DNA from 3 places in the Exiguobacterium sp. s95 genome. Region 1 is predicted to be linked to each of the others. Evidence: riboswitches for the same ligand, from Rfam matches in the RefSeq annotation. Region 1 holds a riboswitch; each other region holds the start of a gene.
The links. Region 1 has a riboswitch for lysine ahead of KNP99_RS08860 (Na+/H+ antiporter NhaC family protein). Riboswitches for the same ligand answer to the same signal wherever they lie in the genome.

Region 1 (10,430 bases):
TGAACCGAACATCGTAATCGGAAAAGCGAGCATGAACGCGTCACGTAACGTCTGAAGATAGCGGCTATTGTTTAAATATGCCGCAATCGGCATCAGAAAACGACTCAACAAATCGAACCACTTACTATTACCAGCCATTTCAATCCCTCCTCTTATTTTTGAGAAAATTTATGTTCCATCATTTCAACTAATCCTGACGTCAAATCAAGCATCGTTTGTGTCGACATCAAATGATCTTCTGCATGCAAAAGCAGTAAAGACAATGTCGTCGGCTCACCGCTCGCTTCTTTTTGGACTTGACCGAAATGAATCTGGTGCGCTTCTTGCAACTGTTCTCGGGCATCTGTTAATAACCGCTCAAATGCCTCAAATGATTCTTCCTTGTACACTTCGATTGCTTCACGAATCGTACTTCGCGCATTTCCACTATGCAAAATCATCATGAATGCTACTTGTTCCATCGTCTGTTCATTTGTTTTCATTTCTTCACCCCATCAACTTAACGGCTTGTTCATAGGCCGCTTTTCCGTCGGCCATTCCGTACGCTATCATATCGATGACTTCTACTGGTTTATCTGTCGCTTGTTGAAATTTTGATAATAAAAAGCGCATTTGTGGACCAATCAATACAACATCTGCTCCATCCATTTCTTTTAAAGCCTGGTCTTGACCGACTGCCCAAATTGTCGCCTCTTCACCAAGTGATTGGGCATGTTCCTGCATCTTAGTGACGAGAATACTCGTCGACATTCCTGAACTACACGCCAACATGATTTTTTTCATTTCAACCATTCCTCCCGCGTTTTGGAATCGCTTACAACTTTGATTATACGGATTTTACTACCCATGTCTATACTTGATTTTTATTTTGTTTATTTTTATTTTTAAAAAGTGTAGTGTTGTAATCGAAAACAACTTGGAGGAGGAACAATCATGGAAGAACTGATTCGTTTTGAGCCGATTTTACAGGAGCGGATATGGGGTGGATGTAAGCTTGGTGCATATGGATTTGATACGTTAGGCAAACAAAACATCGGTGAAGCTTGGACCTTGGCTGATCACCCAAACGGGCAAACCAAGGTGAATGCCGGACGTTTTTCCGGTGATGCACTACGGGATTTATGGTCAAATCACCCTGAAATTTTCGGGATGGACACAACGGAAGCTTTTCCTTTACTCATTAAGTGGATTGACGCTGCGGATGATTTATCCGTTCAAGTCCATCCTGACGATCATGATGCCTGTCGCCTAGAAGGACAGCCTTACGGGAAAAATGAATGCTGGTATATCGTCGATTGTCCGGCAGACGCCACCATTATTTATGGGCATGACTTCAAAACAAAAGCTGATTTGTTGCGCGCTGTCCGTGAAGACGATTTAACTTCCGGCTTAATTGATTTGCCTGTTTCACCCGGCGATTTTTTTTACGTTCCAGCAGGTACTGTTCATGCTTTAACCGAAGGGTGTCTTGTCATCGAAATCCAGCAGAACTCTGATACCACGTACCGGTTGTACGATTACGATCGAATTGACCATTCGACCAACAAACCGCGTCAACTCCACCTTAAAGAAGCACTCGAAGTCATTCAATTTCCTCATTTCCAGTACGAGGAGCCTTATGTACCGACCTCTTTTTGTTCAAGACTACTGACAACCAACGCCTATTTTTTTGTCGAGGAATGGGCCATCCATGACATGATTACGATTGCACCACGAACTTCCTTCCAAGTCATCACTATCATCAGTGGCACGCTGATCATCAACCAATTGCGTTATACCGCCGGAGACACGGTTCTGATTCCGGCAAAAGTAACTTGTACCGTTTCTGGAAAGGGGAAACTTCTATTGACTGGTCCAAATCCAACACCGAAACAACGACTTCACATCGGAATTGATCTTGGTGGGACTCACACGCGTGTTGCCGCAATCAATCAGCACCATGTCGTAAAACAATATCGATTTTTGACAGAGGCGGCTGCTGGCCCGGACTATACAATTAATCATTTAAGACAAGCCATCCAAAAGCTACTTGAAGAATTTGAAGTCGAACGAATTGGTATCGCAGCGCCTGGTCCGCTTGATGCAGCAACGGGTCGGCTATTGTCACCTCCGAACCTGCCGGGTTGGGACGATGTAAATTTGGTTCGCCCGTTAGAAGAGTTCTTCAACATCCCGGTTTCCCTTGAAAATGATGCAAATGCCGCCGCGCTCGGCGAAGCATTGTTCGGGGCAGGACAAGACTATACATCCATCTATTACATGACAGTCAGTACAGGAATCGGTGGTGGATATGTCTATCAAAAGACGTTGATTCGAGGCGCACACGGATATGCTGGTGAAATCGGAAATACGATCATCGATGCTTCTGGACCGGAACATCACGTCTTGAACAAAGGCTCACTCGAAGGATTAGCAAGCGGTACGGCTCTTCAGACGCGGGCTGATTCATTAAATGAATCTTCTCTTGCACAACTTCTTGGCAATACACAGGAAAGGCTTCGTTTCGTAAATCATTTAGCAACAGGCGTAGCGAACATCATTCACACACTTGATCCGGAAGCCGTCATCATCGGTGGCGGTGTTACGGCTTCCGCCGATTTATTTTGGGAAGAGCTCTTACAAGCCGTCAATGCCCGTCTCTACCCGACGTTACGTCAAAAAACAATCATTCGCTTAGCTGCATTGGAAGGAAATGCCGGTGTCATCGGTGCTGCCCATTTAAATCGGATGAACGCCGAATAACTTCATTGTTCCTTTTGAACAGACTTTACTACTTTTTTTAAAAACAGACTTGAAACTTTTTTCTGAAATATGATAAGGTTTTCTTATTAAAAGAATATGACTATTCTATCGATGAGGTAGAGGCGCGGTCTTAATGAGTATTTGATCTGAGGATGACAACGAGGACGATCAAGGAAAGGTAATGCTGCCGAAGTATCGTCAAGTGTCTGACTTGATGGTACTGGTCGAATTGGGAAATACCCGTTCGATTGCCATACGTGTTTTGTATGGAGCGCTCCAATTCGGCTAAGAAAGACGCATCCAGCAAGGGTGTCGGCTTTGTTGCCGGTGCCCTTGCTTTTTTATATGCAATGGGTCTCATCTTCTAAAAAAAGAGGAGGAACCACACAATGGTCAATTATTCAGATTCAATCGTTGCGCTCATTCCAGCTGTCATTGCAATCGCACTTGCAATCGTGACGCGCAAAGTCGTTATTTCACTTGGTGTCGGTATTTTGATTGGTGCTTTATTGCTGCATAGCTTTAATCCAATCGATACGGTCGTCTATCTCGGCAAAAACATCTTTAGTCTATTTTGGGCGGATGGGGCGTTAAATGAATGGAACGTCTTATTACTCATCTTCTTACTATTACTCGGTGTTCTATCGACGCTTATCCAAACATCGGGCGGTGCACATGCCTTCGGTGAATGGGCAACAACACACGTCAAGACAGCGCGCGGCGCTCGCCTCGCAGCATTTGGTTTAGGTATTTTAATCTTCATCGATGATTACTTCAACAGTCTTGCTGTCGGGAATGTCAGTCGTCCGTTAACGGACCGTCGTGGCGTCTCGCGGGCAAAACTTGCGTATATTATTGACTCGACGGCTGCTCCAGTCTGTGTCATCAGCCCGCTTTCAAGTTGGGGAGCGTTCATCATCTCGATCATCGCTGGTATCTTAACGACACATTCGATTACGGAGTATTCCGCATTCAGTGCTTTCATGATGATCGTGCCACTCAACTTCTATGCGATTTTCGCTCTATTGCTGACGCTTTACATCGCGTACACAGGGATTGCGGTCGGACCGATGCGGACGCATGAACTTCGTGCATTAAAAGGTGAACTTTTCGATGCAAGTAAAGGAACACCGATGGGGATGGCAGAGGAAGTCAAAGAACACGAAGGTGGAAAAGTACGTGACCTCGTCGTTCCGATTATCGTTCTCGTCATTGCAACAGTTTCCGCATTACTCTTTACCGGTGCTCAGGCACTCGCTGCTGACAATCGTGCATTTACGTTGATTGGTGCATTTGAAGCGACAGACGTAACACGTTCACTCGTTGCTGGTGTCGTCATCAGTTTAGTCGTTGCTTTCCTGATGTTGATTGGTCGGAAAATCCCGGCGCGCGAATACGGACACAGCATCTGGGCTGGGATGAAATCCATGTGGCCTGCTGTCGTCATCTTATTATTCGCTTGGACAATCATCGCTGTTATCGGTGACATGAAAACAGGTGAGTACTTAGCAAGCTTCGTCAGTAAGTCGATTTCTGCTTCGTACCTCCCCTTCTTATTGTTCTTGATTGCAAGCTTAATGGCATTCTCGACAGGTACAAGTTGGGGAACATTCGGTATCATGCTGCCGATCGGTGCTGACCTCATCATGGCGGTCGAACCGAATCTCTTACTTCCGACGCTCGCTGCCGTTCTTGCCGGATCCGTCTTCGGAGACCACTGTTCACCAATTTCCGATACGACGATTCTCAGTTCGACAGGTGCCGGTTCGCATCATATCGATCACGTCACGACACAACTTCCGTATGCGTTGGTTGGTGCAGCGACATCGGCAGTCGGCTACCTTGTGCTCGGTTTAACCGATTCATCAATCATCGGCTTCATCGGTGCACTTATCGCCTTCTTACTCGCACTCGTCGTCCTGAATGTCGTCTCGAAACGCGGCAAAGTACCAACTGAACTTCGCGCTGAATAATAAAAAAATAACGCTCAGCTTAGCCGAGACGAGAAAAAAAGAAGGGATTGCCATCTACGATGATGTGCAATCCCTTCTTTTAAGTTGTAGACAACATGGTATGAAGAAATAAAAAGCGTCTTGTTTCGTTGCTTTTTAGGTAATACCGTGAGAGAAATACAGGAAAGCACGAACGAATTGCAATTCGATATCGCATGTTCACGCTTCATAAGCGTTTGTCTACACGCTGAAGCGATCATTCTTACACCATCAAGGCACACACTTCATTTGCAAACGCAACTGGATCTTCGATTGGCAAGCCTTCCATGAGCAACGCTTGTTGGTACATTAATTTCGTATAGCGTTCAAATTTCGGACGGTCTTCTTTAAAGGCCGTTTCAATGGCTTGGAAGACGTCATGCGACGTGTTCAACTCTAAAATTTTCACGGCTGAAACATCTTGGTTGTTCGGCATCGATTTAAGAATTTTCTCCATTTCAATCGAAACGGCACCATCCGTCGCGAAGCAGACCGGATGTGATTTTAAGCGTGAAGAAGCTTTGACTTCTTTGACTTGCCCAGCAAGCACTTCTTGCATCGCTGTAAACATCTCGACTTGTGTTTCGGTCGTTTCTGCTTGATCCGCTTGCTCGATGCCAAGATCACTGCTCGTAACCGATTTAAATTCTTTTCCTTCATAGTTGAGCAACATTTGAATCGCGAACTCATCGATTTCTTCCGTAAAGTACAGAATGTCGAACCCTTTGTCTTTGACAAGCTCCGACTGTGGCAACTTATCTAAACGGTCCGTACTTTCCCCTGAAGCATAGTAAATGTATTTTTGATCTTCCGGCATCGCCGCGACGTATTCAGCGAGCGTGACCAGCTTCTTCTCTTTTGCCGAGTGGAACAGGACAAGATCTTTGACCGTCTCTTTATGCATGCCGTAATCATTGTAGATTCCAAACTTCAATTGACGACCAAAGGCTTGATAAAAGGCTTCATACTTCTCGCGATCGTCACGAAGCAGTCCTTCAAGTTGCGTCTTAATCTTACTTTGAATGTTTTTTGCAATCAATTTGAGTTGGCGGTCGTGCTGCAACAACTCACGTGAAATATTGAGTGACAAGTCTTCCGAGTCGACCATCCCTTTGACGAAGCTAAAGTGGTCCGGCAAGAGGTCACTGCATTTTTCCATGATCAAGACGCCGTTCGCATACAGTTCAAGACCTTTCTCGAACTCTTTCGAATAATAGTCGAAGGACGGTTGCTCCGGAATGAATAAAATCGATTGATAACGGACGGCACCATCTGCACTGATATGGATGTGCTTGACTGGTGTATCAAATCCATATCGTTTTTCTTGATAGAAGTTCGTGTAATCCTCGTCCGTCAACTCCCGTTTATTTTTCCGCCAAATCGGCACCATGCTGTTGATTGTCTTGACGACCTTCACTTCTTCCATCTCGTCCGATCCTTCAATCGGTTGACGTTCCGTCTCTTCCATCTCAATCGGATAGCGGATGAAGTCGGAATACTTTTTGACGATCGTCCGCAAACGATGCGTATCTAAATACTCATCATAATTTTCATCTTCTTCGTTCGCTTTGATGTGCAGCGTGATTTCCGTCCCGACTGTAGCTTTTTCGACTTCTTCAATCGTATAACCGTCGACACCGTGCGACTCCCACTTGTACGCTGTTTCGCTACCGAATGGTTTCGTGATGACCGTGACCACATCCGCGACCATGAATGCCGAATAAAAGCCGACACCGAACTGTCCGATGATGTCGTGTCCGTCTTGCGCGGCATTCTCCGCCTTAAAGGCAAGTGACCCACTCTTCGCGATTGTTCCGAGATTCGCTTCGAGCTCCTCTTTTGTCATCCCGATTCCCGTATCACGAATGACGAGCTGTCGTGTCGTTTGATTCGGTTCAATCGTAATCTTATAGGCATCCTTTTCGAACGTCAGCGTCTCGTCCGTCAATGCTTTGTAATAAATCTTGTCTATCGCGTCACTAGCGTTCGAAATCAACTCACGTAAAAAGATTTCCTTATGTGTATAGATGGAATGAATCATCATTTCGAGTAAACGTTTCGACTCTGCCTTGAACTGTTTCGTTTCCATTTCCGATACCCCCTAGTTCTTTTTTAGCACTCTAACAACAAGAGTGCTAATACAAATCTATTATTACGGATTGGAAAAATAGTGTCAATCCCCTTCTTCGAGTCGGCTGCGGATATATTTTCCGATTTTACGTAAGCTTTCCGCCGACCCGTATGTGCCATGACTGACACCATGGCAGTCCGGCCGATTCCCGAGTCCGATGAACTGCTCACTCGGTTTAAAGTGAAGACCGATGATTGGAACGGAAAATTGTTCCGAAGACCCGAGTTCGACGACGGCATCCGGATACCCCGGGACCGGCTCGGGTGCTTGCCATGTAGCCGTCTGATCGATTGTCCGGTAACGTTCCGTATGTTCCCGTCCGAGAAGAATAATTCCGCGTAACGAAAAAAGACGAATCAATTTCAAAAGGAACGTCTGACCAAATACGGTTTCTTCCAGTTCATGTCGCTGAGCAATCGTTCCCATGTAACGTTTCGTCGGAAATGGAAAAAAATCCGCATGGATGACCGGCTCTCCGGTTCCGTAAAAAGAAGCTTCGAATCCATTCAGAAAACCTTCCAATTTTCCTCCCCCCTCCCGTCCGAACCACGATTTATAAATGTCCGGCTGTTTGAAATAACGATTATAGGAATCAATCATTTGATTAAATCGTTGGTCCGTCCGGTACTCCGTAAGCGGCGCATCGACTTCTCTTAGGACGAATGGTCCTGTCGTCTCATAGCGTAACGTGCCATCCCGGTTCAAAAACTGGCCTGCCGACGGATTCGTCGCAATCGTAAGCCAGCTACGCTCGCTTACGTCACCAAACCATAAGACCGGTGTCGTCCGGTCAATCAACTCATCCTTAAATACATCTTTCTCTAACTCGATTTGGTACAGAATCGCTTCATCGAGTAATTTTTTTGCATATTCACGTTGTTCGGATGTCAGCGTTCTCATTCCTTTCCTGTCGGGTTTTCACTTTTCATCTGTTCCCGTTCTCATGGATTGCTAGACAGTTCAGTAGGTTTATCCTCCAAAGTCAAGGGAATGATTCATAAGGTGAACAACATTCGGAGCAAGAGTACTTAGAAGGAGGAAATTACACATGGGTCGATTAGAGAATAAAGTAGCAGTTATTACAGGTTCAGCTACAGGAATTGGTCAAGCAACGGCACTCGTCTTTGCCGAACAAGGGGCGAAAGTCGTCTGTGCTGACGTCAATCTTGAAAAAGCACAGGAGACGGTCGAAAAAATCAAACAGGCTGGTGGACAAGCGGAAGCGATTCACGTCGACGTCACGCAAGTCGATAGTGTCGAACAGCTCGCGACACAGCTGAAAGACACGTACGGAACGATTGACGTTCTGTTCAACAATGCCGGGATTGATCAGCAAGGCGGAAAAGTCCATGAATATCCGATTGAACTGTTTGACCAAATCATCGCGGTCGACTTACGTGGTACATTCTTGACGAGTAAATTCTTGATTCCTTTAATGCTTGAGAAGGGCGGATCGATCATCAATACGTCATCGATGTCAGGTCGCGCTGCCGACTTAAACCGCTCAGGTTACAACGCAGCAAAAGGTGGAATCACGAACTTTACACGGGCGATGGCAATCGATTATGCGCGTGAGGGCATTCGTGTCAACTCGCTCTCACCAGGTACGATCGAAACACCACTCATCGACACGCTCGTCGGTGGAAAAGACGAAGACCAAGGAAAACAATTCCGTGATGCCAATGCATGGATCACACCAATGGGTCGTCTCGGGAAACCACGTGAGATGGCAACGGTTGCCCTCTTCCTCGCTTCCGACGACAGCTCTTACGTGACAGGTGAAGACATCACAGCAGACGGCGGGATCATGGCCTACACATGGCCTGGCGAGATGTTGATTGATGATAAATGGAAGACGGATGCTGAATAACGATCCATTTGACGCATGAAACATCGCAACATCTAAATAAAGAGGAGGACGATTTCGAATCGTCCTCCTCTTTTTCGTATGTCCTTCGACTTATTAAATCAACAATCTGCGCCTTTTGACCACAGTCCTTTGACGCATCCTCTTAAAAACGGACCATTTGATTCTAAGAAATACCGCGATTTTAAATTTTCTCCTCGCTTGTTTATCTCTCGGATAGCTTTTTTTCGGGGAATACTCTAGTGAATGTAAATCAAGGAGGAATCAGCATGACGCAACAACAACAAATCGAATCACTGCAACACTGCCTGCAAATTCCGAGTGTCAATCCGCTCGACGGGGAACGAGACGTCGCGACTTTTGTCTATGACTACTTGACCACTCACGAAATCGAAACCGAATGGATTGAGGTCGCGCCAAAACGAATCTGTCTCGTCGCGACCCTTCCGGCAAGCGAGGTAGCCACCGAACCAAAAACAATCGGTTTCTCGGGTCATCTTGATACCGTACCTGTCCAAACGACCGGTTGGACAAAACAACCTTTTGGTGGTGAAATCAGCGACGGACGGATTTACGGTCGCGGGGCATCCGATATGAAGTCTGGTGTGATGGCAATGGTCAATGCGATGATTGAGTTAAAGGACTGTGCGGACCGCCCGAATCATCTCAAACTACTTATTACATCTGATGAAGAAAATGGTATGACAGGCGCGAAGTATTTGACGGAACGTGGTGACGCCGACGATTTAGATGCGCTGTTGATCACGGAGCCGACAAGCGGAATGATTGGGTATGCTCAAAAAGGTGTCGTCGGAATCGAAGTGACGTGCGTCGGTAAAGGGGCTCATAGTTCCGCGCCGCAACTCGGAAAAAATGCCATCGATGATCTGTATCGTGTCATTCAGGAAGTGAAGTCGGACCGTTTCACGATCACCGACAATCGCCACCCGCAACTCGGTCCTGTCGTCGCCTCGATCACGTCGATCCAAGGCGGAGAAGGTCCGAATGTCATCCCGAGTAACGCTTCCTTTTACATGGACATCCGGACGATTCCCGGATTCGGACGCCTCGAGATTTTAGAAGCTTTTGCGCAGATCGAACAACGGCTGCGTAAGGAAGATCCGACGTTCGCGATGACCCTGCGTGTCATCAAAGAGATTCCTTCATGTGAGACGGATGCGAATGCACCGTTCCTCGAAACGGTTGCACGACACATGGAAACCATCACGGGTCATCCGGCGCGGCGCGTTGCGATTCCGGGTGGGACGGACGGAGCCATGTTCAGCCAAGCCAACCGGACCTTCCCGATTGCCGTCGCTTCGTTCCACGACTTCCGTTTCGCCCATCAAGTCGATGAATCGATTCCCTTGTCGGAGTATTTCCAGACGATTGCGTTATGTAAGCAACTCGCACTTGAACCCCTAGCCTGAACGAAAAAAACCGCTCAAGCCTTCTCTTTCGAAGACTCGAGCGGTTTTTACGTATAGACTCCGATACTCGCAAGCGCTTGTCCGAGATAACTCTGATCACTTTGCAACGCTATTGTCTGTTGACCCTTCCATCCGATTTCAATCGTGACGTGACCGAGACGATGATAGGTCAACGTCATGTGAAAATCTGCTTGCGTATAGGTCGCAGATCCACGAAGTTGCTCATGGACCGTTAAAAAATCATGCGCAAAGGAATCATACTCAGCGAA
Region 2 (10,430 bases), on a different contig from region 1:
CGTGAAAATGAGGGCTTGAACATGCAAACGAGATCAGCAAGAAAGAGGCAACCGAGCGCTGGTAAGATGTTCATAAAAGTGATAGCAGCACTTTTATTACTTCTAACAGTGATTGGTTCTGGTTATGCTGGAGCGGTTTTTATAAAAACACAAGAAACTTTAGCAAAAACACAGATTACAATCCCCGGCTCAAAAGTGAGTTCGAAATATGATGATGTCCCGTCCGAATCCTTCTTGATTTTAGGAACCGATGAAACAAAAGCAAGTAAAGATCGGAATGAACCGGCACGTTCTGACGTCATGATTGTCGGTATCTTGAATAAAGAGTCGGAGCAACTCGTTTTAACGAGTATTCCGCGTGATTCACTCGTCAACATCGACTACTCGAACTATGATGTACCTTATGGAAAAACAGGGGTCGAACAAGATAAGATTACCCACGCGCATTATTTTGGTTCGATGGATCAATCGAACTCATACAACGGGATTAAGTTAGCGCGTGAGACAACGGAGAATCTTCTCGGGATTCAAATTGATCATGTCGTCAAAGTAAATTTCCAAGGATTCGTTCAATTGATTGATGCATTAAACGGTGTCGATCTTGACGTCCGTTATGCATTTAAAGAACAAGATTCTGCACGTAAGGCAGATACGATTACCGTGGAAAAAGGGATGCAGCACCTGACGGGAGAACAAGCACTCGCTTATGTTCGTAACCGACATGATGATCCACTCGGTGACATCGGTCGTGGACAAAAGCAAATGCAAGTCATCCAAGCCGTTGCAAAAGAAGCCGCAAGCTTCCGCTCACTCGGTGCATACCGTGATATTTTGAACGCAGTCGGAGATAATGTTGAGACAAACTTAGGTCCAAATGACTACACGCGCCTCGCGGACTACACGACAGCTTTACAAAATACGACGGAATACCAGCTTGCTGGAGAAGGCTATATCGGAATCAGTGGGAAATGGGAGTACCATCTGGATCCGAATCAATTAGAACTCGTCAAAAATAATTTAGCGCAAGCCATGCAGGGGCAAGAAGTTGCGCCGATTAAAGAGGAAACAGAGTTACCGGCGGAAACGGACCAAACGACAGAAACCGATTCGACGATTCAATAAGTGTAAGTTTGATTCTCGATAACGATTTAAAAGACCCTGCCGGCTTTTGCGGCAGGGTCTTTTAAACTGTAGGCAAACTCTTATGAAACGTAAAAATGTGATATCGAGAAGCAACAGTTCGCGCTTCCCTGTCTCGCCTCGTCTTCAAAGCGGCAATCTTCCGCGCCGCTACAGCAAAGCTGCAGGGTCGCGACCGATTGCTTTTCGCGGTTCTAAGCGATTCGAGACGAATCGCGGCGCTCTAAACCGTCTTCATGCCCGGCCTTCCGTCACGGTATTACCTAAAAAGCGTCATGTTTCGTTGACTCCTACGGGAAAAAGTGCGTTTTTAACGCACTTTCAGAGGCAGGCAAGACCCTGCTCGTTGGCCGTGAGGGCCAAGGAGTAACGGCTTGCGCCTCGCCCGAGGAAAGCAACGAAAAAAGACACTTTTATTTTCAGATATCACTTTGTCTACACGCTGAAAGACCCTGCCGGCTTTTGCGGCAGGGTCTTTTTGTGATATTAAACATTAGCGGCGGCGTTCCATTTCAACAGTAAACGTATAGCGATCGCCCCGATAAGCAGAAATGACATACTCGAACGGTTGATCCGTCGCGAGGAAAGTCAATTGTTCAACCGACAAGACGGGCGCAGCTGTCGTCAGTCCGAGATGTTGCGCTTCTTCTTTTGTCGCGAGGCGTGATTCGAACGTCTGGCTTGCACGACCGAGGTTGAGTCCGCTTGCTTCAGCAAAAGCATAGAGTGACGCCGTCGCAACATCCTGATTCAATCCAGGTAACAACTGTTCCGGAATATAGACGGTCTCGAGCGCAAGCGCTTGTTCATCAGCGATCCGGAGTCGCTTCAATTCATACACGGTCGCGCCTTCACGAATTCCGAGTTTATTGGCAATCGTCATTTCGGCAGCAATCATCTGATACGACAACAATTCGCTTGCAGGTTCGAGCCCTAAATGTTCCATTTCTTCCGAAAAGCTTGTCAGTCCAGATAATTGCATGACGATTTTTTTATTCGCAACGAATGTGCCGCGTCCTTTTTGACGAATCAAATAGCCGGCGTTGACAAGATTCGTGATGGCTTGGCGGACGGTCATCCGGCTAATTTGATGGGCTTCAGCAAATTCGCGTTCAGAAGGAATTAAATCGCCGGGTTGCAACACCCCGCCTTCGATTTGTTGTTTTAATGCAGCTTCAATTTGATAGTAGATGGGGAGTGGTGAATTTTTATTGATGTGCTGAATCACGGCATTTCGTCCCTTCGCGGTCGATAGTCTTTCATCTAGTGTACTAGGAAATGGACAAGTCGACAAACGATACTAGGCGAAATATGGCATAATAGCAAATGAATAGATTGAGAAAGGTGGGGTAGACATGCGACTGGAGCAAATTTATCCTGCGGTCCGAAAGTTCGTGACACGCGTGACGAATGTTAAAGAAGAACACGGATACTGGGTTGCTTTAGAAGAAAGTTATTTTTATCCGGAAAGTGGCGGACAGCCGGCGGATCGAGGGACATTAAACGATTTGAAGGTTCGTGACGTTCAACTTAAAGCCGGTATCGTGTGGCATCAAGTTGATCAAAAAATCGAAGGTACTGTTACGGGCGTCATCGATGACGCCGTCCGGACGGATCATGCGGCACAACATACGGCGCAACACGTAATCTCAGCGATTTTGCAGGACGAGTTCAATATCAAGACATTAAGTTTTCGGACGGGCTCTGAAGAATCGACACTAGATATTGAAGCAGGTGAATGGAATGATGCCTTGCAAGCGCGTCTTGAAAAAAGATTGCGCCACGTCATTACATCGGCGTTACCGATTACGGCGAACGAGTACGACGAGGCGGCGGCACTCGCACTGCCTTTACGTAAAACACCCCAAGTGACAGGAAAGATTCGTGTCGTCCAAATCGGTGAACTGGACTATAGCGCCTGTGGAGGAACACACCTCGAATCGACAGCTGATTTAGAATTGATTATCTTGACAGGGCAGGAGCGGGTTCGGGGGAATATTCGACTGATGTACGTCGCGAAAGGGCGCGCATTTGAGTTGTTAACGAAGGAAAGACGTGCCTTGCGTGAAGCCGCTCAATTGTTATCGGCTAAAAAAGAGCAGCTGCCGCAAGCCGTCGAAGAATTAAAACAAGATGTCGTTCGCTTGAATCGGATGATTGAAACAGTTCAAGCCGCACATGTCCGTACGGAACTCAATAAACTACTGGCGTCGACGGAGGATTGGATTTTCGTAAACCATGCTGACGAGGCATTGCCATTCTCTGAAAGACTAGTCAAAGCGATTGCGGAAGCAGGACGTCTCGGACTCATTTGGAACGAATCAGCTAAAAAATTATTGATGCAAGGATCAAGTCCGGTCCACCTCGGGAAATTTGCCAAAGTCCATTTGAAGACGTTCAATGGACGTGGTGGTGGTAGCGAGCACGTCGCACAGGCGATGTTCAACACGCATGAGGATGCAGTTGCTTACATAGAACGATTGAAGGAGGAACAAGTAACATGACAGTGATTCAAGTAAAAACAGCAGAGCAGCACCAAGCAGTCCGAATGATTCGCGAACGGGTCTTCGTCGAAGAACAAGGGGTTCCTCGTAATCTTGAATATGATACCCATGACGAAACAGCGATTCACTTGCTTGTCCTTGACGAACAAAATCGCCCTGTCGCGACAGGACGGACACGTCCCTACGACGATCAACGGATGAAGGTCGAACGTGTTGCGACGCTAGCTGCGACACGTGGGAAAGGCTACGGCGGTGAGCTGATGCGAGCAATGGAACGCGTGGCGAGACGAGAGGGTCGGAGCATCTTGACGCTTGGTGCTCAAGTTCAAGCGATTCCTTTTTATCAAGGCTTAGGATACAACATCATGTCCGACGAATTTGATGATGCCGGCATCCCACACCGAACGATGGAAAAGAAAGTTTAATTGAGAAATTTTAAAGAAATCCTGTAAAAAGGGTTTCTTTTTTTGAAATTCTATGTATATATATAATTAATAATGAATTTTTATACAGACAGATGAATTCGAAATCAGGGAGGAATTAATAATGACGAAACAAAAATTAATTTTAGCGTATTCTGGGGGACTTGATACATCGGTGGCAATCAAATGGTTGAGTAAGGATTATGATGTCGTCGCTTTATGTATGGACGTCGGCGAAGGAAAAGATTTGACTGTCATCAAAGAAAAAGCGTTGCTCGTCGGAGCCGTCGAATCGATTGTTCTTGATGTCAAAGAAGAATTCGCAAATGAATTCGTCTTACCAGCACTTCAATACGGCGCCCACTACGAAGGCGCGTATCCACTGATTTCGGCACTGTCTCGCCCGCTGATTGCTGAAAAGCTCGTCGAAGTTGCGCATCAACATGGCGCAACGGCCGTTGCACATGGTTGTACAGGAAAAGGAAATGACCAAGTCCGGTTTGAAGTTTCGGTCGCAGCACTCGATCCTTCACTGGAAGTCATCGCCCCTGTACGGGAATGGAAATGGTCACGTGAAGAGGAAATCGCTTATGCAAAAGACAACAATGTCCCGATTCCAATCAATCTCGACAGCCCATATTCAATCGATATGAACCTTTGGGGACGGAGTAACGAATGTGGTGTCCTTGAAAACCCTTGGACAGAACCGCCGCAAGATGCTTATGCACTGACGGTCGCACCGGAAGAAGCACCGGATCAAGCAGAAGAAGTCATTATCGGTTTTGAAGCGGGTGTTCCGACTTCAATCAACGGAACAGTCTACCCACTGGCGAAGTTGATTACAGAACTCAACATCATCGCCGGAGCACATGGTGTCGGACGGATTGACCACGTCGAGAACCGTCTCGTCGGAATCAAATCGCGGGAAGTGTATGAATGCCCGGGAGCAACGGTCTTGCTAAAAGCCCATGCCGCACTCGAGACCATCACATTGACGAAAGACGTCGCTCACTTCAAACCGATTTTAAGTCAACAATATGCAGAAACAATCTACAACGGTTTGTTCCACGCACCGTTAACGAAAGGTCTGAAAGCATTCTTAAAAGCGACGCAACAAGACGTCACGGGCGAAGTACGGGTCAAACTCTACAAAGGGAATGCGACGGTCACAGGACGTCAGTCACCGGTGTCACTTTATGACGAGAAGCTTGCGACGTATACGAAAGAAGATGCGTTCGATCATGAAGCAGCGAAAGGATTCATTAAATTGCACGGTCTTGCGATTGCGACACACGCAAGTGTTCATCGGCAGGAAGGCGTGACAAAATGACGAAACTTTGGGGCGGACGGTTTACAGAAGGGGCTTCCGCTCAGGCTGAAGCGTTTGGGGCATCGATTTCATTCGACCAAAAGCTTGCGGCAGTTGATTTAGAAGGAAGTCTCGCCCATGCCAATATGTTGTATCAACAAGGTATCCTAGAAGAGACGGAATGGAAAAAAATCGAAGCGGGTCTCAAGACGTTACAAGCTTCGATTGGAACACATGTCTATTCGCTTGCTGACGAAGACATCCACATGAATCTCGAACGGTTGCTGACGGAACAAATCGGACCGGTCGCAGGGAAGTTGCATACAGCGAGAAGTCGGAATGACCAGGTTGCGACGGATTTACATTTGTGGATGGAACAACATGTGGTTGATTTAATCGAAAGCCTACGCAACTTGCAGACGGTGATTACGGAACAGGCGGATGTACACATCGAAACCGTCATGCCGGGGTATACCCACTTACAGCGGGCACAACCGATTTCACTTGCACACCATCTACTCGCGTATTTTTGGATGTTCGACCGTGACGTAGATCGTCTGACAGATAATTTGAAACGGATTCGGATTTCGCCGCTCGGTGCTGGGGCACTCGCCGGGACGACATTCCCGATTGACCGTTTCAAGTCAGCGGAACTGCTCGGATTTGAGCACGTCTATCCGAACAGCCTCGATGCTGTATCGGACCGTGACTTCGTCATTGAATATCTCGGGATTGCTTCGACGGTCATGATGCACCTCTCACGCTTTTGTGAAGAAATCATCATCTGGGCGTCGCAAGAATTTTCATTCATCGAATTGTCAGATGCATTTTCAACGGGTTCGAGCATGATGCCACAAAAGAAAAACCCGGACTTCGCTGAATTGATTCGCGGAAAAACAGGGCGTGTCTATGGAAACCTGATGGGGTTCCTGACGACGATGAAAGCATTACCGCTCGCTTACAATAAAGACATGCAAGAAGATAAAGAAGGTGTCTTCGATACGGCAGATACCGTTTTACAATCCGTTCAAATCTTTACGGGAATGCTCGAATCAGCAACGTTTAAGACAGAAGCGCTCAAGAAGGCGACAATGCAAGACTTCTCGAATGCGACGGAACTAGCAGATTATCTCGTCACAAAAGGTGTTCCTTTCCGGGAAGCGCATGAAATCGTCGGAAAAGCGGTCCTCCATTGTGTTCAGACGAATTGTTTCTTAAAAGATTTAACGCTTGAAACGTATCAAACGTTCCACTCCGTCATCGCGGAAGATGTTTATCCGCTCCTCGACCCGGTGCAAGCAGTAGCAAGAAGAGGAAGTTACGGCGGGACAGGTTTTGCTGCTGTTTCTGTACAACTCGATCAAGCGAAGAAAAAACTCGCGGATTAACGGAAAAATGAAAAAATTTTAGCAAATGACTGGATTTAACAAAAAATGTTTGCTATAACTGTAACTAACAACCGACAGATAGAGGCGCGGATGACATCAGTAACATCATTTATTGAAGCGAGCATGCTGAGTGATGTGAAAGGGGAAATCCGCCGAAGTGAATGAGAAAGATGCTTCTTCTCATTTGCTGGTACAACGGTTAAGATCCGTTGTACTGCCGAAACCGATGTTTCGGAGCGCTATCTTACGTAAAAGAACGAAAGACTTTGTCTTCGTTTGTCCGATCGTGATAACGACGGGCCGTAGGAACGCTCCTACCGGCCCGTCGTTTTTTTCTGTTTCGGGACAAAGGAGATAGGATTGTGACAACTGTACTTAAATTTGGTGGTAGCTCGGTCGCGACTGTCGAACAGATTCAGTCAATTGCGAATTATTTAAAAAATCGGACAGAACAAGGTGAAAAATTAGTGGTCGTCGTCTCTGCGATGGGGAAGATGACAGACTCGCTCATCGCACAAGCGCAAGCAATCACGGATCGTCCTGAACGACGTGAACTCGATCGATTGCTCGCAATCGGCGAAGAACAAACGATTTCGTTACTCAGCATCGCCTTAAATTCCGTCGGAGTAAAAGCCTTATCACAAACAGGTGCGCAGGCAGGAATCAGCACGATGGGGGTTCATACGAAAAGTAAGATTAAACAAATTGACGGGGACTTGTTACGAAAGAAACTCGAAACCTATGATGTCGTCATCGTCGCCGGATTCCAAGGTGTCAACGAGCTCGGGGATGTTACGACACTCGGTCGTGGTGGATCAGACACAACGGCTGTCGCCTTAGCGGCCGTCCTTGATAAGCGCTGTGAAATCTATACAGATGTCGACGGTGTCTATACGGCGGATCCGCGGATTCATCAAGCGGCACAGCCGATTCCACAAATTTCATATGATGAAATGATGGAAATGAGTGCACTGGGATCGAAGGTCATGGAGATGCGCAGCGTCGAACTCGGGAAAAAATACGGCGTGCATATCTTTGTTGGGAAAACACTTGAATCGGAAAGAGGGACTTGGATCATGGAGGCAACAGAAACGATGGAACAAAAAGCAGTCACGAGCGTCAGTGTAACGAAAAATGTTTTGACGGTTTCAATCAAACACGTTCCACAAACCAATTCAGCAGTCGCCGACATTTTTGAATTGTTATCGAATCGCCATGTCAATATCGACATGATCAGTCAAACGACCTTTGATAGTGACGTGTTCCTCTCGTTCTCTTGTCCACTCGATGAAGAAGAGTTTCTCGAAGAGGCACTGAAAGATATCATCGATCGTTTTCCGACCGTTAAAGTCGATCGTCATAACGAGCATGCCAAGTTATCGGTCGTCGGAATCGGAATGCGTGACGCAACGGGCGTCGCATCAAAATTATTTGCGACGTTCCGTGCCGAGAACATCACGTTTTATCAAGTCACGACATCAGAAATCAGTATCTCGTATACAATCGCACAAGCAGATATCGAACGAACGGTCGCGGCGATCGCGAACGCGTTTAGCCTGTAAGGAGGAATGAACATGTACCACGTAGCAGTCATCGGTGCGACAGGCGCCGTCGGACAAAAGATGTTACAAGTCTTGAAGGAACTCGATTTTCCAGTCGGTCAACTGTCGGCGTATGCTTCAGAACGATCAGCAGGAAAAGTCGTTTCGTTTAATGGAACGGACGTGACGATTACAGCTTTATCGGAAGACATCATCCATCACGGGATCGACGTCGCATTATTCGCAGCCGGTGGAGCAATCAGTGAACAGTATGCCCCCTTGCTGGCAGAACACGGAACACTTGTCGTCGATAATTCAAGTGCTTTCCGGATGCAAGAGACGATTCCGCTCGTCGTACCAGAAGTCAATCCGGAAGCGGTCAGCAGCACCGACCGACTGATCGCTAATCCGAACTGCTCGACGATTCAATCCGTCGTTGCCCTGGCACCACTCAAACACTTAGGTTTTGAACGAATCACGTATACGACGTATCAAGCAGTCTCCGGTTCCGGTCAAAAAGGAATTGAGGACTTGGCGCGAGGCAGCCGCGGTGAAGAACCGGTCAACTATCCGCACCCGATCCATGATAATATCTTGCCGCATATCGATGTCTTCTTAGAAGACGGGTACACGAAAGAAGAGCAAAAAATGATTGACGAGACACGGAAGATTTTTAACCAACCGAACTTACCGGTCAGTGCGACGTGTGTCCGTGTTCCCGTCACAAATTCGCATTCGGTTGCAATCAACGTGACGTTTTCAAACGAGACGACGGTCGAAGCGATTCGCACAGCACTTGCTGACGCGCCAGGCGTCGTACTGGTTGATGATGTTTCGCGAAATCAGTACCCGATGCCGCTTGATGCAAGCGGGACGGACGAAGTGTACGTCGGGCGGATTCGTCAAGATCAAACGCTCGCGAACACATTCCATCTGTGGTGTGTCGCGGATAACATTCGAAAAGGCGCGGCGTCAAATGCAGTCCAGGTCGCGCGTCATGCTTTAGAAAACGGCATCCATTCTTAATCATACTAAGGAGGAATTTAACATGTTCAAAGGAGCAGGAACAGCACTAGCGACACCGTTCAATTCAGCAGGTGAACTCGACTTAGTCGTTTTTGAACAGTTGATTGAACAGCAACTTGCAGCCAATATCCAAGCGCTCGTCGTCGCCGGGACGACAGGTGAAGGATCGACGCTTTCGAGCGAAGAGTTCGAAACGTTACTTGAGACAGCAGTCCGTGTCACGGCAGGTCGTGTTCCGGTCATTGCCGGTACGGGAACGAACAATACGGCACAGACGATTGAAAAAACGAAAACGGCTCAGCGGCTCGGAGCGGATGCAGCGATGCTCGTGACACCGTATTACAATAAAACGTCACAAGCCGGTTTGATTGCTCACTTTACCGCAGTCGCGGATGCTGTCGAATTACCCATCATGTTATACAACGTACCTTCACGGACGGGTGTCGCGATTGCAGTTGAGACAGCTGTAACACTCGCGGAGCATCCGAACATTCAAGCATTCAAAGAAGCGAGCGGGGATGTCAGTTTCATGGGTGAATTGATGACGGCACTCCCCGAAGGTTTTGCAGTCTTCTGTGGCAACGACGATCAAATCCTGCCGTACATGGCATGGGGAGCACAAGGTGTCATCTCGGTCCTGTCGAACCCGTACCCGGCAGAAACACAAGCGCTTGCTGAAGCCGTGCTCGCAAACGACTTAGTGACGGCACGACGCATTCAAAGTGATTTAATGCCTGTCATCGCAGCCATCTTTAGTGACGTCAACCCGATTCCTGTTAAAGCAGCACTCGAAGAAGTCGGGTTTGCAGTCGGTGCACCACGCTTGCCGCTCGTTCGCCAATCCGAAGCCGGGCATGCACACTTACTCGAGACGATGCGTGCTTATAAAGGAGTGGTTCGATGAAGCTTGCCATTCATGGATATGGTGCGACAGGGCATTATGTCGAGGAATTGGCACCCGCTGAAGTTGTCGCCGTTATCGATCAGACGAAGTCAGCGGAGAAAATTCCTTCGTATCAAACGGTGTCCGAGCTAACAGAAGAAGTCGATGCCATCATCGATTTCTCTCACCCGAGCTTGTTGCCGGATTTACTGGCGTA
Region 3 (10,430 bases), on a different contig from region 1:
CGTTAAAAGAAAACTACCGTCTTGCTTTCCGGGAGACGACAAGTGTCTCTGTTCCGGTGGATCGGGATTTATTACTGAACTACGTCATTGGTGGTCAACTCGGGCTCTTGATGTCGTGGTTACGAAATGATCGTCCGTATTCCTCCGAGTATATGGCAAATCAGCTCAGTCAGATGATCGTCTTCGGAACAGTTGAAAGTATTGGTTTTCCTCAGACACGCCCAGGGACTGTCTAAAAAATGAACTAAAAAGCGCCATTCCGATGTGAGGGAATGGCGCTTTTTGTGCTAGTCGGATATAACGTTAGATTACGCTTGACGGAATTCCAGCTGTTTCGTATAAATCGTACTTTGGTTACGTCCGTGCTCTTTTGAAGCATAGAGTGCTTTATCCGCTTGTTGCAATGCTTCGAGTGATGTATGGGATCCACCCGAATGGGCAATTCCTAACGAAATCGTAATCTTCAAATCAGGTACATTTGCAGTCGGGAACAGGTTACGGGCGACTGTCGTCCGCGCTAATTCAGAGATTTTTTTCGCATCCTTCAATGATGTGTTCGGTAAAATGATCAAGAATTCTTCTCCACCGTACCGACCGACTAAATCATCCGGACGTACAATAGAGGCAAGTGTCGTTCCGAGTTGCCGCAACACATCGTCGCCGGCATCGTGACCATATGTATCGTTAACGTGTTTGAAGAAATCGATATCGATCAGGATAAGTGAATATCCGTCGTCATCCGATCCGACGAGTGATAGGGAGTCGTCCAGACGTCGGCGATTGGCGAGACCCGTCAAGGCGTCGGTCATCGCAAGTTTTTGCTGGTACTGGATATTTTCAAAATGTCGTCGCAGTTCGGCTAATAAGCGATAGGTGACGAGTCCGGCTAATAAATTAAAGAAAATGTACGTAACCGATACTTTGAAAAACGTTTCCCAACTGTTTGTCAGTGCATAGATGGCTGGTAACGAATAGAGAATACCGATTCCGATCATTAATTCAAAGGTCAGCAATGTATTACGTAAAAATCTGCGTGCTATGCCAATTGTCAAAATGAATAAAATCATGATGACGGAAGCGAGAATCGCTCCTTCGATTTGATCAGCAGGTGTAATTAAAAAACGCGTTCCGATAATCATGACTCCCGTGATGAAGGCACTAGGCAATCCGCCAAATAATGTGGCAATCGCGACAGGAATGATACGTAAGTCAATCCGGGCAATATCAATTTGAATGCTGTTGAACATGAGGAGTACAGCAATTGCACCAGCTACACAACCTAAAATAAGGCGTGATTCAAGCTTTGATTTTGGTGTAATTCTTGGTTGATTTCGAAAAGGTAAAAATAAAAGCGTGATCGTCGTGAATAAGAGACAAAAATTTATGATGAAGTTATTCATAATAGACAACAAATCCTCCCAACTCCCCCTGCAGTATACTTCCAATTATATACTTTGAGTATACTCGTTCTACTAACGGTATAGGAGGTCTGAATGTTTAGAATAAAAAAAGAAAAACAGAATAAAACCTCTGTCCTTCTCTTGATTTTTAATTTATTAATTGGATGAGACGACTTCTTCATCCATTGTCGCGAGGATTTTATCAAATACATGGATCATCACGTTCAGTTCCTCTTCAGACAAAGTGCCGAATCGCTCCTGAAGATATTTGCGACGGACGACTTCGAGATTCCGAAAAGCGGCCTCTCCCTCGTCAGTCAAGGCAAGGACGATTGAACGACGATCTTCCGTCGAACGTGTCCGTGTCACAAAACCGGTCTTATAAAGTTTATCTGTCAAAGCGGTGACCTGACTTGTCGCAAGTTCGAACTGTTCCGCGAGTAATGTCGGACGCTGGGGGCCGTTTTCAGATAAGCTACGTAAGATGAAGAATTCACTTCGCGTGGCAGTACCTTCAAACAGTTGATTCAACTCACGGCGCAACGTCCGGAGAATCACGCGCATTTGTTCTTCTAATCGATATGTCAATTGGTCATGTTGTTCTTGTCCCATCTGAGCAACATCCTTTCTGTACTACCTTCTACCATTTAGTGTACTAAAAATATCGGAATTTTACTATGAGCACGGTAGGATTCAAAAATATAAATTGACAAACAAGAAACATATTATGTACTATGTCGAAGTAATGAATTAGTAAATCAACTTAATTAGTTCTCACTCAACCAGTGGGATGGAGGTTGCGATTCTTATGAGTCGGGTTACGGATGTCGTCAAGCGGCAGATGAAATAGCTCAAAAGGAAGAATTGCCGAAATCGTAGACTACTTTGAAAGTCAGCGATTGGGATTAGATCAAACAGGTCTAATACTGTCATGAACCGTTTGCGGTTTATGGGGAGCTATCTTTCACGACGGTAGAATGAGACGCATCATCGATATGTTGCGTTCTCATCTTCCTCTTGGAAGGTGAGGGCGCTTTTTTACGCCCTCTCAAAAATTATAAAAAGAGAGAAGCGACAGACATGAACAATTTACAACAGCAACAACAACCCCTCGATTCCACAGCAGAAGGGCTACAACGAGGGCTTCAAGCCCGGCATATGTCGATGATTGCAATTGGCGGAGCGATTGGGACCGGTTTATTCATCGCGTCAGGTGCCTCTGTTGCAGCGGCAGGACCGGGTGGTGCGTTACTTTCTTATACAATCGTCGGATTGATGGTCTACTTCTTGATGACGAGCCTTGGGGAGATGGCCGCCTATATGCCGGTCGCAGGATCATTCTCGACGTACGGGACGAAGTTCGTCGACCCTTCATTCGGATTCGCCTTAGGATGGAACTATTGGTACAACTGGGCCGTCACGATTGCCGTCGAGCTCGTCGCAGCACAAATCGTCATGCATTACTGGTTCCCGAACATTCCGGGCGTCTATTTTAGCGCGCTGTTTTTACTTTTAATGATTGGATTAAATTATTTTTCGGTCAAAGGATTCGGTGAAGCCGAGTACTGGTTTGCGATGATTAAAGTCGTCACGGTCATCGTGTTTCTTGGTGTAGGAGTCGCGATGATTTTTGGTATCTTTACTTCGGAGCCACCAGCAGGGTTCAAAAACTTTGGCTTAGGTGATGCACCGTTTGTCGGAGGGATTCCAGCTGTCATCGGTATCATTCTTGTCGCAGGTTTTAGCTTTCAAGGGACGGAGCTCGTCGGAATCGCAGCAGGCGAGTCGGAAGATCCGGAAAAAAATGTCCCGAAAGCAGTTAAACAGGTGTTTTGGCGGATTTTATTATTTTATGTATTTGCGATCTTCGTCATCGGAATGTTGATTCCATACACAAGTCCGAGCCTTGTCTCAAATGATATTACGGATGTTGCCGTCAGTCCGTTCACACTCGTCTTCGAAAAAGCAGGACTCGTGTTTGCAGCAGCATTGATGAATGCGGTCATCTTGACGTCCGTCTTGTCTGCCGGGAACTCCGGGATGTATGCTTCAACCCGGATGCTCTACACACTGGCACGACAAGGTGATGCACCGAAACTATTTGCAAAAGTCTCAAAAAACGGTGTGCCGCGGAATGCGTTACTCGCGACAGGGGCGATTGGTGCGCTTTGTTTCTTGACGTCGATGTTCGGTGGACAAGTTTATCTTTGGTTACTGAATGCTTCCGGAATGACAGGATTTATCGCGTGGCTCGGGATCGCGATCAGTCATTACCGTTTCCGAAAAGGTTTCGTCGCCCAAGGGCATGCGTTACGTGACTTACCGTACGTTGCACCGGCGTTCCCGTTTGGTCCGCTATTCGCATTTGGCCTGTGTTTCCTCGTTATCGTTGGGCAAAACTATGCCGCGTTCCTCGCTGATCAAATCGACTGGGTTGGGATTGCAGCAACGTATATCGGAATTCCGTTATTCTTGGTCTTCTGGCTCGGACATAAAGTCAAACACCGGACATCGGTTGTCCGGTATGATGAGATGGAGTTTCCGAAACATCCGAAAAAATAATAGTATAAGCTAAAGGACCCTCTCGCTTACGAGAGGTCAGACTATAAGCAAAGTGTTATCGGGAATCGGGAGATCAAGCGTCTTTTTTCGTTGCTTTCCTCGGGCGAGGCGCAAGCCGTTGCTCCTTGATCCTAACGGACAATGAGCAGGGTCTTGCCTGCCTCTGGCAAGTCGCGTTGAAAACGCACTTTTCCCTTAGGAGTCAACGAAACATGACGCTTTTTAGGTAGTATCGTGACGGATTGTCTCTCGTTATCGCATGTTTACGCTTATTAATAGTTTGTCTACACACCAAAACCCTCTCACTTGCGAGAGGGTTTTTCTGTATAGAAGAAGCGAATAATTCCCGAAAGATTTTTTCAGTTTCTTTCCATGATATGTCCCTTCAAGTATGTCAATCCGTAATTGGATTATTTCTTTTTAATAATTTTATTTTTATCTAAAAATATTGTTTCAATAAAGTAAAAATAAGGAATAAATTCTTTACGGTAAACCTACTAAAACGATTGAGATGGAGGAAGTGTGAAATGAGTACATATGAATTGATTTTGACACTGGGTTCGGCCGCGTTCTTCATGGCGCTCGTTGCTTATGTATCCTATCGCATGACACGAGGCAAGGAACAGGGAGTTGACGAATATTTTTTGGCAGGACGTGGACTAAGCGGAATCTTTATTGCCGGTTCCTTGCTTCTGACCAACCTTTCGGCAGAACAACTGATTGGTTTGAACGGTCAGTCGTTCATGGGGAATATGTCGAGCATGGCGTGGGAAGTCACGGCAGGGTTTGCTGCCATCATCATGGCGATCTACCTGTTGCCTAAGTTTTTGGGGATGGGGATTTCGACGTTACCTGAATTTTTAAGTCAGCGCTATGATGAAACGGTCCGGCGGATGACGGTGCTCTTATTCTTACTTGGCTACATGTGCGTGACGATTCCATCGATGCTTTACTCCGGCGGGATTGCCGTCTTACAGCTGTTTAACGTACCGGAGTTATTTGGATTGAGTTATACGCAGTCGCTGTGGCTCGTCATTTGGGTTGTCGGGATCATCGGGGCCATCTATGCAATTTTCGGAGGACTACGGGCTGTCGCCGTCTCCGATACATTAAATGGAGTCGGACTTGTCATCATCGGTTTCCTCGTTCCGATTCTTGGTTTTTTTGCACTCGGGGACGGAAACATGGTCGACGGAATGAAGCGTCTCGCAACGACACACCCTGAAAAATTGAATGCGATTGGGTCGTCAACCGACGCCGTTCCGTTCTTTTCGATTTTTACAGGGATTCTGTTTGCGAATCTCTTCTATTGGTCACTCAATCAATATGTGATTCAGCGCGTGCTTGGAGCAAAGGACTTAAAAGAGGGACAAAAGGGTGTCTTGATGACAGGCTTCCTGAAACTACTCGTCCCGGTATTCATGTTGATTCCGGGTGTGATTGCGTACCATTTGTATGGAGATAATCTAGCAAGTGGAGATTTGGCCTATCCGAAATTAATCACGGAGTTGCTCCCTGTCTCATTGATGGGATTTTTCTTGGCCGTCTTGCTGGGAGCAGTCTTTAGTTCATTCAACTCACTCTTAAATAGTATCGCGACGTTGTTCGTACTCGACATTTATCGCCCGGTCTTTGCGAAAGAAGCGACCGATCGGCAGTTGATTCGTGTCAGTAAAATCTTCGGAACGATCGTTGCCTTGATTTCATTTGTCGTCGCTCCATTCTTAATGTATGCACCAGACGGTCTTTGGACGTTGATTCGTCAGTTCACAGGATTTTTCAACATTCCGATTCTCGTCATCGTCATGATGGGAATGCTCGTGCGGACGATTCCACCGATTGCTGCCAAAATCGTCATTGTTTTTCATGTCATTGCCTATTACTTCTTTGTTTTCGGACTCAGACAGTTGTTCGGAATCGATCACGGAATCAGCTTTATCCATGGCTATGGTATTTTATTGGTGATCGAAGTGCTGTTCATGTGGTTCATGGGAAAATATCGTCCTGTTATGCAGGTGAATCGTCGTCGACCGGTACGTACGACGGGGATGACGCCGTGGAAATATGCGATGCCTGTCTCGGTCTTACTCGTGTCGAGTATCATCTTGATGTATGTCCTCTTCTCGAAAATAGGACTCGCCTATCCGGATGGTATCGTTTCAGGCTGGTTCTGGCCAATCACGCTTGTCTTGCTTGTCGGGACGGTCTTCCTCTGGCGCTTTGCCTTGAAGTCGTGGCATGCGCGGTATACGACTTATCTCGAGGAAGAGTACAAACGAGCGGAATAAGTTCACAGTTGACGGCTCAAATCGATTAAGATTAAAGAAAAACGGAGGCGAGCATCGTGAACTACTGGTACCACTTTAAACGGGCATTCATCCCGATTGCGATTTTATTGATTACATTAGCGATTTATCAAATGATTTATCGTATGAACAACATTTGGTATTCGCTCGGCGGGTTGATTTTAGTTTTTGCAGCGATTTATTTTGTCATGCGACGCCTGAAGGCAAATCCAGAAGATTGAGTGAGCAAGATAGTAGGGGCATGCTTTAAAAAGCAGTAGACTAGAGAGATAGAAAGAGGAGGGGAAGATAGATGGCAAAAGCAATATTTGCAGGTGGTTGTTTCTGGTGTATGGTCAAACCGTTTCATAAGTATGATGGTGTCGACCAGGTGATTTCCGGCTACACCGGTGGTCATACAGAAAACCCGACCTATAAAGAAGTTTGTTCTGAGACGACGGGACATCTCGAAGCAGTCGAGGTGACGTATGATCCGTCTGTCATCACATATGAAGAATTACTTGAAGTATTTTGGCGTCAAATTGATCCAACGGACGGTGGCGGTCAGTTTAATGACCGAGGTCAATCGTACGAACCCGCTATTTTTTATGTTGATGAAGCGCAAAAGCAAGCGGCGGAACAATCAAAGGCAGCTCTTGATGCTTCTGGTCGTTTTTCAAAACCGGTTGCCGTCGACATCCGTCCGGCAGCACCATTTTGGCCAGCGGAAGAATACCATCAGGACTACTACAAAAAGAATCCGTTCCGCTATCAAATGTATAGTGTCGGATCGGGTCGTGCCAAGTTCGTCAAAGAAGCTTGGAAAGATCACGGTAAGGAACAGGAATTGAAACAACGCTTAACACCCATCCAGTATAAAGTGACACAGGAGAGCGGGACAGAACCGGCTTTCCGAAATGAATACTGGGATGAAGAACGTCCGGGACTGTATGTCGATATCGTCGATGGAACGCCACTCTTCACGTCAAAAGACAAGTTCAACTCAAGTTGTGGATGGCCGAGTTTCGCGAAGCCGATCGCAGAAGACAAGATGGAAGTAAATCTTGATACGACGCACGGCATGACGCGGACAGAAGTTCGTTCAGCTGATGCCGATAGTCACCTCGGTCATATCTTTGATGATGGTCCAAAAGAGCTCGGTGGTCTGCGTTACTGCATCAATTCCGCTGCTCTTCGATTTATTCCGATAGAAGAGCTTGACTCTGCCGGATATGGGGAATATAAAAAACACTTCGAGTAAGTCAAATCGTAAGGCGGCAAAACGAATTCGTTTTGGCTGCCTTTTTTAGAATCGAAAGGAGGTCATGTTTTGTTTACAGCAGTTTATGATGACATTCGACAGATGACGATTGCCAAAGTATTGGATTTTTATGATGATAAAGTGCGAGGACTCGATGAAACGGCTCGACGGAAAAAGTATGACAAGATGAGCCAAAGTCCGTTTCTGTTTTTCCGCGGCAGTTCCCATCTGTTTTACTATGATTTGACCCGTATTCCATTAGGGTTCGACACACCGGTTGAGACACCGACATGGATTCAAGGCGATCTCCACTTTGAGAACTTCGGTGTTCATGGAAATGCGAAGGGTGAAATCATTTATGACGTTAATGACTTTGATGAAGGGTATCTCGGATCCTATCTTTACGATGTCATCCGGATGGCCGTTTCGGTCCGTCTATTTGCAGACGAGGTCGCTTATGATGCGGAACCGGCAATTAAAGCCTACATTGAAAACTACTTACACGACCTTCATGAATACGCGAATGGTAAAAATCCGAGTGACATCTGTTTTACGGTCAAGAATACGAAAGGACCGATTCGAAAATTAATTAAAAAAGCTGAAAAGAAGAAAGCAGACTTGCTTGGTGAACGAACTACTGTGATTGATGGACACCGGAAGTTTCTTGATCTACCGGATATGAAGCGTGTCGAAAAAGAGACGTACGCAGCAATCGAAGCGATCTGGCCGGATTACATTGCATCAGTCGATGAGAACGATCGAAGAGACGACGCGTTTTATACGATCAAGGACATCGTCCACAAACTGGATAGCGGAACCGCCTCGATTGGTCTGGAACGCTATTACATTTTGATCAATGGGGAAGGGAAGGAAGAGCCGGACGTCATCCTTGAGATGAAACAAGCACAAACGGCTGTGCCGTCCTTATTCGTTCCTGTTTACCGCGAAGATGTCGAGACCGTCCATCAAGGATTACGGGTCATCGCGTCTCAAAAAGCGATGCAAGCGCATGAAGATCCTCACCTTGGATACGTGACGATGCATCAAAAGGAGTATTACATTCGAGAGCGCTCTCCGTACAAAAAGAAATTAAAAGCAAAGCATATTAAAAGCCAGGATGATCTTGAAAATGTATTAGCTCTTCAAGGTCGGATTACGGCGAAAATCCATGCGCGAGCCGATATGGATGCAGGAATTAAGGCGACGGTTCTCACTCATCATGCGGATGTCGCGATTATCGAAGCAATCGGACAGTCAGAGCAAGTTTTCCTTCAGCAAATTCAACGCTGGTCAAACGCCTATGCGGAAAGAACGAAGCTAGACTTCCACGTGTTTTTGAACTGGATGACGAACCGATAAGAAAATGGTCTTTTGGGAATCGGAAAAAGGCAGGAAACACCGAATTGAACTTCGGCGTCTCCTGCCTTTTTTAGGCTAATTTCTTAATTTAAGAGGGAACTGAACTTTTTACACGAACAGCGTCAAACTCACGTTTGATGCTTTCATTGGCTTTTGCTTCTTCTTCAGCCGACCAACCGAGTTCGCTACGCATGAGAGCGAGTACGCCGTCCGCATATTTCTCGGCATTTGGATAATCGAAGAAGACGGCGGACGCACGGCGATTCAAGAAATCACCGGGTTGCATGACGAGCTCGGCTTCGAGTCCGTAAAGCAGTGCACCGAACCAGTGAAGTGGTAACTGGTAACGTTCCGCTTCACTGCCACGTGAACGAATGAGTTCATACACCCGTTCGACGTTCGTTCCGTAGCGTTGGATGAGCCATGTCGTCTCGTCTGGCGAGAGACCGAGGGCTTCTCCTTTCGGTTGTTGCTCTTTCAAGTAGCGGGCAAATCCTTTACTACCATCTTTATGTCCGCCGCCAAGTAAGATATGACGCGTCCGTGATTCAAGATAAATCCGGTCTTCTTCTTTTTTGAATTGTTCGGCGACCATATTGATGATGCGTTCCGCCATTTTCCGGTAACCGGTTAGTTTACCACCAGCAATCGACATCAAGCCGGATTTCGAAATGAAGATTTCATCCTTACGAGACAGTTCACTCGGATCTTTGCCATCTTCATGAATCAATGGACGGAGACCAGACCACGTCGACTCGACGTGCTCCGGACGAAGCTCGATATTGAACATATCATTTGTCGCTTTTAAGATATAGTCGCGGTCTTCTTCCGTGACACCAGGCTCGAGAATGTCACCTTTATAGTTCGTGTCGGTTGTTCCGACGTAGGTTTTCCCTTCGCGTGGAATCGCGAAGATCATCCGTCCGTCTGAGACATCAAAATAAACGGCTTGACGGAGCGGGAAATCAGCTTGATCGATGACAAGGTGAATCCCTTTTGTCAGATGGAGCGACTTACCAGATTTTGAACCATCTTGTTCCCGTAATTCATCGACCCATGGACCCGTCGCATTGATGATTTTTTTCGCCCGAATCGTATACGTCCGGTCTGTTAAGAGGTCACGGACTTCGACGCCGACAGCTTTCCCGTTATGATAGACGAGTGATTCTGCTTTCGTATAGTTGACGGGACGTCCCCCATAACTGATAGCGGATTTTAGGACCTCCATCGTCAAGCGGGCATCATCCGTTTTGTATTCCACGTAACGCCCGCCACCGACGAGGTGTTCTGAGCGGAGGAGTGGTTCATAACCGAGTGTTTCTTCTTTTGATAACATCGTTCTGCGTTCATTGCGTCGTACACCAGCGAGTTGGTCGTAGACACGTAAACCGATAGAAGTTGAAAAACTTCCGAATGTTCCCCCTTCGACGAGCGGTAACATCATCCATTCCGGTGTCGTGACGTGGGGCGCATTCTCATACACGATTTCCCGCTCTTTTCCGACTTCTGCGACGAGCTTGATTTCGAATTGTTTGAGGTAACGCAGTCCCCCGTGAACGAGTT

Region 2: another riboswitch for lysine. It lies ahead of KNP99_RS10775 (aspartate kinase); the one in region 1 lies ahead of KNP99_RS08860 (Na+/H+ antiporter NhaC family protein).
Region 3: another riboswitch for lysine. It lies ahead of KNP99_RS11700 (amino acid permease); the one in region 1 lies ahead of KNP99_RS08860 (Na+/H+ antiporter NhaC family protein).

The regions. Positions count from the first base shown of each region.
Region 1 is NZ_JACSMM010000004.1:14,919-25,348, reverse strand. It holds gene celB (PTS cellobiose transporter subunit IIC) at 1-138, opposite strand, end outside; gene KNP99_RS08875 (PTS sugar transporter subunit IIA) at 153-482, opposite strand; gene KNP99_RS08870 (PTS sugar transporter subunit IIB) at 487-783, opposite strand; gene KNP99_RS08865 (type I phosphomannose isomerase catalytic subunit) at 934-2,742, shown strand; lysine riboswitch at 2,852-3,027, shown strand; gene KNP99_RS08860 (Na+/H+ antiporter NhaC family protein) at 3,132-4,715, shown strand; gene htpG (molecular chaperone HtpG) at 4,957-6,822, opposite strand; gene KNP99_RS08850 (hypothetical protein) at 6,907-7,764, opposite strand; gene KNP99_RS08845 (SDR family oxidoreductase) at 7,913-8,734, shown strand; gene KNP99_RS08840 (ArgE/DapE family deacylase) at 9,001-10,161, shown strand; gene KNP99_RS08835 (hypothetical protein) at 10,209-10,430, opposite strand, start outside.
Region 2 is NZ_JACSMM010000006.1:40,919-51,348, forward strand. It holds gene KNP99_RS10745 (LCP family protein) at 22-1,122, shown strand; gene phnF (phosphonate metabolism transcriptional regulator PhnF) at 1,634-2,368, opposite strand; gene KNP99_RS10755 (alanine--tRNA ligase-related protein) at 2,496-3,644, shown strand; gene KNP99_RS10760 (GNAT family N-acetyltransferase) at 3,641-4,069, shown strand; gene KNP99_RS10765 (argininosuccinate synthase) at 4,191-5,396, shown strand; gene argH (argininosuccinate lyase) at 5,393-6,763, shown strand; lysine riboswitch at 6,835-7,013, shown strand; gene KNP99_RS10775 (aspartate kinase) at 7,126-8,325, shown strand; gene KNP99_RS10780 (aspartate-semialdehyde dehydrogenase) at 8,338-9,330, shown strand; gene dapA (4-hydroxy-tetrahydrodipicolinate synthase) at 9,353-10,234, shown strand; gene dapB (4-hydroxy-tetrahydrodipicolinate reductase) at 10,231-10,430, shown strand, end outside.
Region 3 is NZ_JACSMM010000007.1:78,741-89,170, reverse strand. It holds gene KNP99_RS11715 (TetR/AcrR family transcriptional regulator) at 1-236, shown strand, start outside; gene KNP99_RS11710 (GGDEF domain-containing protein) at 309-1,400, opposite strand; gene KNP99_RS11705 (MarR family winged helix-turn-helix transcriptional regulator) at 1,557-2,012, opposite strand; lysine riboswitch at 2,184-2,368, shown strand; gene KNP99_RS11700 (amino acid permease) at 2,481-3,962, shown strand; gene KNP99_RS11695 (solute:sodium symporter family transporter) at 4,490-6,250, shown strand; gene KNP99_RS11690 (hypothetical protein) at 6,307-6,489, shown strand; gene msrA (peptide-methionine (S)-S-oxide reductase MsrA) at 6,561-7,508, shown strand; gene KNP99_RS11680 (DUF2252 domain-containing protein) at 7,578-8,867, shown strand; gene KNP99_RS11675 (glycerol-3-phosphate dehydrogenase/oxidase) at 8,956-10,430, opposite strand, start outside.